3 regions of the Sodalis ligni genome follow, and region 3 is predicted to be linked to each of the others. Evidence: predicted binding sites of a transcription regulator. Region 3 holds the regulator's gene; each other region holds the start of a gene.
What was found. Region 3 encodes CRP, which controls carbon source genes, mostly activating them, when cyclic AMP is high. Its sites were predicted from a motif close to ATGTGANNNNNNTCACAT; they were not measured.

Region 1 (3,178 bases), 2.0 Mb from region 3:
ACACCTCAATGGTTCCGCCGCAATGATTCACATAATTTGCCACCAGGTGCAGGCCAAGCCCATGATCGCCGCTGGGTTTGGTGGTGATGCCCACGTCGAAAATCCGTTCCCGCATCGCCTGGGGGATACCGATGCCCTGATCGGCTATTTCGATCACCACATCACGGGCGCTACCGACAATATAGGCCTCTATGGGATAGCGCTCCCCCTTGCGCAACAGGGTTGCCTCAATGGCGTTATCCAGCAGGTTGCCGATAATCGACATCAGCTCGGTTTCGCGCAGGCCGGATGGCAGCTGCGCCAGGCCGCAGGCCGGATCAAATAACAACTCCACGTTTTTCTCACGCGCCCCGGCATACTTGCCCAGCAATAAGCCGCACAATGCCGGCGAGCAAAAACGCGCCGAGACGAAATCAAGTATTTCCTGGGCGCTTTCCGATTGCGCTTCAATATACCGTATTGCTTCATCATAGCGTTTCATATGCAATAACCCGGCGAGGGCGGCGGTCCAGTTCAACTGCTCATGACGCAAAATACGTAAATTATCCGCATAGCGCTTCACCTGGCTTAATTGAACATTGAGACTGTTTATTTCATGCTGATCGCGAAAACTGATTACCCAGCCCTGCAACTTGTCCTCCAGCAAAATCCGCACGCGGCTGGCGATGACCGTAACCTGATTGAAAAGGCAGATTTCGTCATGGGTATCGCTGGCCAGCATGGTTTTTTCATGCAGGAAAGGGATGGGTTTAATCACCGATGACAGGCGTTTGCCGCGCAGTTCTCTTGAGGACGCATGCAGGGAGAGTATCGATTTGGCCGCTTGATTGATCTCGGCAACGCGGTATTCTTTATCGATGGCAATCACGCCTTCAAAATGGATTCCAACAGCGCTTTTGCTGGCGGACCAATAGGCCTATTTCTCTTGGCTCCAGTGAAAACATCTGTTTCTTCATCGTATTGGCAAACCACCAGGAAAACACAAATAATGCCACCAGCAACATTAACGCCATCACGAGAATATTAATTAATTTCCCGGTGCTGAGCATATCGATACGAGTTTTCAAATAGCCGATAGAAACAATGCCAATAATATGATGTTGCCCATCGAATATGGGCGCCTTACTGCGCAAGGAGATACCTAAACCGCCGCGCCGCACGGAAATGCTGTCTTTACCTTGCAATACCTCTGTATTGTCTCCACCGATCATCGATTTGCCAATGCTGCCGGGATAACCCGAATGATATAAATGCATACCGTGCTCATCGCCGATAACGATATAACTGGCATCGCTGCGCTTTGCCAATTTACCCACCAGGGCGGCAATGGCGTCGGTATCCTTGATTTCAACCGCATCAATCAGCGTGGGGATCATGGCGATTTCCCGCGATTGGACCTGAGCGCGAGCGCCGAGTTCAGCATAAAGCTGCTTATCCAAGTCGTAGTAATAATATATGCCTATCAGCAATAGCAATAATGAAAAGAAAAGGATCAGACTGATAAATAACTTAATATGGAAAGAAACTTTTATACACATAATAAATCATAGCCATTAGGCAAACGCGGTAATCTTATCATGATTAAAATCAGGTGTAAGGGCGCCAAATCTAAAGTGTGATCTCAACCACAACCGTTGGGGATATTACCGCTAAATGTCGACCGAGTGTTAAAAACTCAGTCTACATATCTCCCACCTTTCATTAACAAGCTATTTTTTGAGGAATAAAACCATTAAAACCATAAAACCATTGAAATCATATAACCCATAAAAATTCTATTAAGATAAATTGCGCCACTGCCATGACCATGAAATAATAAAATCCATTAAAATCTTTAAGACCTTTAAAATAGCGGTTTAAATTTGAATTCAATCACATAAATAACGTCAGCCGTTTTTAGTATTCCAGCACTTATTTTACTTACCTAAATAATTCGAGCTGCAGGAAAACCAACGCATCTGCAGCTTTGAGTATGGCGGGTATAAGGGGGGTGATTATGAGCACGACAGAAGACAGTTATATTGCTACAGCTGAACCGGCAACGGTGAAAGAAATTTCTGTCAAGGAAAAATGGTGGCATATCCTTGATAGCTGGAAAATCGGTATTATTCCACTGCCGCTATTTTTATTGGCCGGCATACTCATCGGTATTGATTGCCTGAGCGGGAAATTACCCAACGATATCGTGGTGATGGTAGCGACCCTGGCGTTTTTTGGCTTCGCCTGTGGTGAAATCGGCAAGCGCCTGCCGGTGGTGGGTAAAATGGGCGCGGCGGCTATTTGCGCCACATTTATTCCTTCAGCAATGGTGCATTACGGTTTGTTACCCGAGGTGGTGGTGACGGCCACCACCAGTTTTTATAAATCGACGAACATTCTATATCTCTATATCTGCTGCATTATCGTCGGCAGCATCATGAGCATGGACCGGCGCACCCTGATTCAAGGTTTTTTGCGCATCTTTTTCCCGATGCTGTGCGGCGAGGCGGCCGGCATGCTGGTGGGTATGGCCGTTGGACTGGCCCTTGGCCTGCCGCCGTTTCAGATCTTCTTCTTTCTTATTTTGCCGATTATGGCCGGCGGCGTGGGCGAGGGCGCCATACCGCTCTCCATCGGTTACGCCGCATTGCTGCATATGGAACAGGGCGTGGTGCTGGGACGGATATTGCCGGTGGTGATGCTCGGCGGATTAACCGCCATTATCATTGCCGGCTGCCTGAACCGGCTGGGTAAGCGCTATCCCCATTTGACCGGGGAAGGCAAGCTGATGCCGGCCAATCAGTCGGGCCAGGACCAGCCGGCCGCCGCCCTTACCGGCACGTTTAGCGGTAAAACCGATGTGACCGCGATTGCCGCCGGGGCGCTGCTGGCGGTGCTGCTCTATATGCTGGGCATGCTGGGGTATAAATTGATCGGCCTGCCGGCCCCGGTGGGCATGCTGTTTATCGCGGTGTTGATCAAACTGGCCCACGGCGTTTCTCCCCGCATGCTGGAAGGCTCCCAGGTGGTGTATAAATTTTTCCAGACCTCGGTGACCTACCCGATTCTGTTTGCCGTCGGCGTCGCCATTACCCCCTGGCAGGAGCTGGTGAATGCATTCACCCTCTCCAATTTGCTGGTGATCGTCAGCACCGTCTGCACCCTGGTGGGTACCGGCTATCTGGTGGGCAAAAAAATC
Region 2 (3,178 bases), 360 kb from region 3:
CATTGCGCTCATCCCAACCTTTAAGCCACATGTCGGTGGTGGCTTTGACCATTCCCTGTACGAACCAGGAAGAAAGTATGGTTTGCATAACTCATTATCCTCAGCGTTTGCTTGATACGGAACTTTCATATTCACGAACCACCCGCAGCCAATCGCCGCCGACCGGTACATCGTGAAGTTGACAATATTTATCCCACACCGCCTGCCAGGGCAGTGATTTGGTCTCTTCCAGCAACGCCAGGCGCGCGGTGTAATCTCCTTGCTGCTCCAATTCACGCAGTTGCCCCGTGGGTTCCACAAGAGCCCGCAGAAGCGCTTTTTTCATATTGCGGGTACCGATGACCCAAGCGGCGATGCGGTTAATGGACGCATCAAAAAAATCCAGTCCGATATGCACGCGATCAAACAAATCATGGCGGATGATTTCATTGGCGATGGCCTGGGTCTCATCGTCCAGCAATACCACATGATCGCTGTCCCAGCGCACCGGACGGCTGACGTGCAGCAGCAGCCGGGGCACAAACAGCATGGCGCTGGAGATCTTGTCGGAGATAACCTCGGTGGGATGGAAATGGCCGGCATCCAGACAAAGGGCGATACCGCGGCTGCTGGCGTAACCCAGGCAGAATTCACTGGATCCCACGGTATAGCTTTCGGCGCCGATGCCGAACAGTTTGCTTTCGACGGCGTCGATATGGTGGCGGCTATCCAGCTTTTCGGCTATCACCTCGTCCAGTGCGGCCATAAAGCGCTGCCGGGGCGCCAGCCGGTCGATGGTGACGTCCTTCATCCCGTCCGGGACCCAGATATTCATCACCGACGGAGTACCCAGTTCGCGGCCAAAGTAGGCGGATATCCGGCGGCTGGCCTGGCAGTGTTCAATCCAGAAGCGGCGGATGCCTGCATCGGCATGGGACAGGGTAAAGCCATCGGCGCTGAGGGGGTGTGAAAAACAGGTAGGATTGAAGTCCAGGCCCAAATCGTGATTACGCGCCCAGTCCACCCAGCCGGCGAAGTGCTTCGGCTCGATTTCATTACGCTCAACCCGACCCTCGGCCTCCAGATAAATGGCGTGGAGATTCAGCCGCTTCGGGCCGGGAATCAACTGGAAAGCCAGCTCCAAATCCCCACGCAGCTCACGGACATTACGCGCTTTGCCGGGGTAATTGCCGGTGGCCTGAATGCCGCCGGTCAGCGATCCGGTGGGGTTCTCGAAACCGGCCACATCGTCACCCTGCCAGCAGTGCATTGAAACCGGCAAGGTATCCAGCAATGTCAAGGCTGCGTCAACGTCGACATTAATATCCGCATAACGCTGCCTTGCCAATTGCCAGGCATTTTCAATGGATTGACTCATAATAAGCTTCCTCTGTCAGATGGACAGCGAGAATATTCCCCACGGCCATTACGATTATTTCTTTTATTCTATGGCTGGCAGTGTAAGAACTTTGTTCATTAATCACCTTCCGGTGAATGCCACCCCGAATGCACGGGTGGCAGAATAGCGAAGATGAATGTGAAGCAGATCACAAATATGGCAGGCAGCCAGGGTCCCTGATGTAAAAAAATATATTGTCGGCGCATCTGTGATCACCGCCGCAATTTTGATCTTACTATCACCAATCTTTAAAAAATAACCCGAATGACACTGATGCCGGTCAATAATTTAAGGTTATATTTTAGTAGCACGCCTTACTATAAAGTCCCTATAACGGTGAGGTACCGGCAATGACTTTACTCTGCGGTGAGGATTTCTTTATTTCAAAAGACGCGACGGTGGCCATTGAACCACGCTGGCCTCAGCCTGCATTCCCCGAGCACTACCACGATTTTTGGGAGATCGTCCTCGTTGAAAAGGGATCGGGTATCCATGTTCTCAACGATCAGCCCTACGTGCTAGGCAGCGGAACAGTCTGTTTTATTCGTGCCGACGATCATCATCTTTTTGAAAACGTCGACGATCTGAATTTGATTAACGTGTTGTACCGTTCCCCCCACGGATTTCGCTATCTGGCCGACCTCAGTGATTTTTTGCCCTCGCGCGACCTGCCGGACGGCCAGTTGAGCTGGCAGATAAATCATGCGCAGATGCAACAGGCCAAACAGTATATCCGCGCCTTGAGCGACTTGATGGCGGACACTTCGCCGGAAAGCATTGCCGCCAGCGAAGGGCAGTTTCTGCAATTGCTTATCATGCTGCGCAACGGCTGTTTCCAAAACCGCGGCGACGGCAACCGGGAGCAGCGCTTGCAGGGTTTGTTACGCTGGTTGCAGCATAACTTTTGCAACGATATCGACTGGATGGCCCTGGCGGAACAGTTTTCCCTGCCGCTGCGCACCCTGCATCGCCAGCTTAAGCAGCAGACCGGCATGACCCCGCAGCGCTACCTGAACCGGCTGCGCTTATTGGAAGCACGCAAGCAATTACAGCAAAGCGATAAAACCATTACCGAAATTGCCCACGCCTGCGGCTTTAGCGACAGTAATCATTTTTCCACCCAGTTCCGCCGGGAGTTTTCTTTATCACCTAAAACGCTCCGTAACGGGGAACATTGATTTCAATGAGTTAACGGTGAATTATGGCAAATGATGCCCGGCGCAATAAATCGCTCTCGCGAACGTGCCATTATTCCCCTTTTGTGTAGGTGCCGGGGAAGGTCACGATGTCACATCTGAAACTGGATACTACCGATTATTTCCTGTCAGATAAAAATGCAATCACCGTCGAGGATCGTCATCCGCAGCCGGCCTTTTCAGCCCATACCCATGAATTCAATGAATTGGTCATCGTCTGGCGGGGCAACGGCCTGCATATCCTGAACGATGTGCCTTACACCATTACCTGCGGCGATTTGTTTTATATCAACGCCGCCGATAAACACAGCTACGAATCCGTCAACGACCTGGAGCTGGATAATATCCTGTATTGCCGCCATCGCCTGACGCTATCCTCTGACTGGGACTCCCTGCTGCCGGGGGAAAACGTCGATCAGGCCCAGCGATATTGGCGGCTGAGCACGCCGGGCATGTCGGTCCTGCGGCGGGAAGTGGATGCGCTGGCGCGGGAATGCATGAAAACCGACCCGCTGTCGATTATGCTCAGCGAAGCGCTGTTTCTCCAGGTGGCGCTGTTGCTCAAACGGTTCCGCCACTCTCCGGACAGTCTGCTGCTTTCCGA
Region 3 (3,178 bases):
CACCACCAGTTTGGCTTTCCGTAAAATTTTTCACCAGTTGAATATTCACGCCGCCGAGCTGGAAGGGGACAGTTTCCACCATTTTACCCGTCCGGAAATGGACATGGCCATTCGCAAGGCCCGCGATCTCGGGCGACATATCAGCTATTTCGGGCCGGAAGCCAATGACTTCGGCCTATTGGAACACACCTTCCTGCAGTATGGGCTCACCGGCCACGGCAAAGCGCGAAAATATCTGCACACCTATGACGAAGCCGTTCCCTACAATCAGATTCCCGGCACCTTTACTCCCTGGCAGCCGCTGCCGGAGCCGACGGATGTGCTGTTTTACGAGGGGCTGCACGGCGGGGTGGTTACCGACCACCATAATGTGGCGCAGCATGTGGATCTCCTGGTGGGTGTAGTACCCATCGTCAACCTGGAATGGATACAAAAGCTGGTGCGCGATACCAGCGAACGCGGACACTCCCGGGAAGCGGTGATGGATTCCGTGGTGCGATCGATGGAAGACTATATTAACTACATCACACCGCAGTTTTCCCGTACCCATATCAATTTTCAACGGGTTCCCACGGTGGACACGTCCAACCCCTTTGCCGCCAAGGCCATCCCTTCGCTGGACGAAAGCTTTGTGGTAATTCACTTTCGCGGCCTGGATCATATCGACTTCCCCTATCTGCTGGCGATGCTGCAGGGGTCGTTTATTTCCAATATCAATACGCTGGTGGTACCGGGAGGGAAAATGGGGCTGGCGATGGAACTGATCATGGGACCATTGGTAAAGCAGCTACTGGAAGGCAAACGCATTGAATAAACCGGGCGCGGCCGGAGCGTCGCGCCAGCGGTAACGCATCCGTCATTCAGGACGGCAAACGCACTTCAAAACTATGGGTAACGTTCACGGATTTGCCGAGCATTAAAGACACCGAGCAATACTTTTCCGCTGACAGCTCCACCGCCCTTTCGACGATTTTGTCGGTGAGCCCCGTGCCGGAAACTATAAAGTGTAAATTAATATGGGTAAATAACCTCGGCGCTTCGTCGCGGCGTTCAGAGGTCAGCTTGACTTCGCAATCACGCACATCCTGACGCCCTTTTTGCAGAATCGATACCACGTCGATGGCGCTGCACCCCCCAGCCGCCATAAGTACCATTTCCATTGGGCTGGGCGCTTTTTCCCCTGCGTTGCCATCCATCAAAATCTGGTGGCCGGAGGCGGATTCACCTATAAAAGACAGACCTTCGACCCATTTTACTCGTGCTTGCATTATGATGACTCCAGATAAAAAGTTTTTCCTGCACCCTACATTTTTATTGGAAAGGTGGCAATGTTACCTAACATACTTCATGCTGATGCAAGACAACAGAAGACACTGCTTCAAACCTATGCTAAAAACAAGGCTGGATCGACCTCATGATAATGAAAGGGCAAGAGAGCGATCGGAACATCACTAAAACCAGACCCTAATAAGTTCCCTAACGTCGCTCCGTTTACAACGGAGATGGATCGATAAAACAGCGCCGTAATAGGGAATACGATGTCCTGAACAAGGACATCGATGACAAAAGAGGATAACAGCGAATGGTTCTCGGCAAACCGCAAACAGACCCGACTCTCGAATGGTTCCTGTCTCATTGCCATATTCACAAGTATCCATCGAAGAGTACGCTAATACATCAAGGCGAAAAAGCTGAAACACTTTACTACATCGTCAAAGGCGCCGTCGCGGTGCTGATAAAAGATGAAGAAGGTAAAGAGATGATCTTGTCCTACCTTAACCAGGGGGATTTTATCGGGGAATTGGGCTTATTCGAAGAAGGCCAGGAGCGCAGCGCCTGGGTTCGTGCGAAAACCGCTTGTGAAGTGGCTGAAATTTCTTATAAAAAATTCCGGCAACTGATTCAGGTGAATCCGGATATCCTGATGCGTCTGTCGGCGCAGATGGCCAGCCGCTTGCAGGTCACCTCGGAAAAAGTCGGTAATCTGGCGTTTCTCGACGTCACGGGACGTATCGCGCAAACCTTGCTTAATCTGGCGAAACAACCCGACGCCATGACCCACCCCGACGGCATGCAAATCAAGATTACCCGCCAGGAAATCGGCCAGATTGTCGGCTGTTCCCGCGAAACGGTGGGCCGTATTCTGAAAATGCTGGAAGATCAAAATCTCATCTCCGCACACGGCAAGACCATTGTCGTTTACGGTACGCGTTAAACGTTAATCAAACAGGCGTGGTACTCTGTGCCACGCCTGCTTGTTGGCAGCATGTGGCGTCGACTGATCTATCACCCCGAAGTCAACTATGCCTTGCGGCAAACCATCGTGCTTTGCCTGCCGGTGGCGATAGGGCTATTGTTCGGCAGCCTGCAGAACGGCCTGCTGTTCTCCCTGGTGCCCGCCTGTTGCAACATCGCCGGCCTGGATACCCTGCATAAACGCTTTTTTAAACGCCTGGCCATCGGCGGTACGCTGTTCGCCGTCAGCAGCGTACTGATCCAGTGGCTGCTCTTTGTACACGTACCCTTGCCCTTTATCATGGTGGGCCTGGCGCTGGCGCTGGGCGTCACCGGTGAAATCAGTCCGTTGCACGGGCGGTTATTACCCGCCTCCCTTATCGCCGCCATTTTTACCCTCGGCCTGACCGGCAACGCCCCGGTGTGGATCCCGCCGCTGCTGTATATCGCCGGTACCGCCTGGTACGGGCTGTTTACCGGCCTGTGGTTCCGATGGCTTAAAGAGCAGCCGATGCGGGAAACCCTCAGCCTGCTCTATAGAGAGCTCGCGGATTATATCGAGGCGAAATACAGCCTGCTGACCCAGCATACCGACCCGGAAACCGCCCTGCCGCCGCTGTTTGCCCGGCAGCAGCGGGTGATTGATCTGATTGCGCAAATTTACCAGCAGCTGCATATGCTGTCGGCCAACCATCAGCTTCAGTACAAACGTCTGCTGCGGACATTTCAGGTGGCTCTGGACCTGCAAGAGCATATCGCCGTCAGTTTGCATCAGCCGGACGAAGTGCAAAAGCTGGTGGAGCAGAGTCACGCTGAAGCGGTGATCCGCTATAATGCCCAATTGATTGCCGCCCGGCTGCGGGTGGTAGCGGACGATATCCTTTATCATCGGTTATCGGGCCGTTTCACCATGGCGGAAGCCCTGTCGGCGGTGGAAAAAATT

Region 1: the regulator CRP is predicted to act here: its motif matches at 1,861-1,878, upstream of GTU79_RS11930 (2-hydroxycarboxylate transporter family protein).
Region 2: the regulator CRP is predicted to act here: its motif matches at 1,515-1,532, upstream of rhaS (HTH-type transcriptional activator RhaS).

The regions. Positions count from the first base shown of each region.
Region 1 is NZ_CP075169.1:2,560,462-2,563,639, forward strand. Features, by position in the region: partial or broken gene GTU79_RS11925 (ATP-binding protein) at 1-1,538, opposite strand, end outside; gene GTU79_RS11930 (2-hydroxycarboxylate transporter family protein) at 1,997-3,178, shown strand, end outside.
Region 2 is NZ_CP075169.1:902,529-905,706, reverse strand. Features, by position in the region: gene rhaD (rhamnulose-1-phosphate aldolase) at 1-88, opposite strand, end outside; gene GTU79_RS04185 (L-rhamnose isomerase) at 101-1,357, opposite strand; gene rhaS (HTH-type transcriptional activator RhaS) at 1,729-2,556, shown strand; gene rhaR (HTH-type transcriptional activator RhaR) at 2,664-3,178, shown strand, end outside.
Region 3 is NZ_CP075169.1:538,737-541,914, reverse strand. Features, by position in the region: gene GTU79_RS02405 (phosphoribulokinase) at 1-814, shown strand, start outside; gene GTU79_RS02400 (OsmC family protein) at 861-1,268, opposite strand; gene crp (cAMP-activated global transcriptional regulator CRP) at 1,583-2,215, shown strand; gene GTU79_RS02390 (YccS/YhfK family putative transporter) at 2,267-3,178, shown strand, end outside.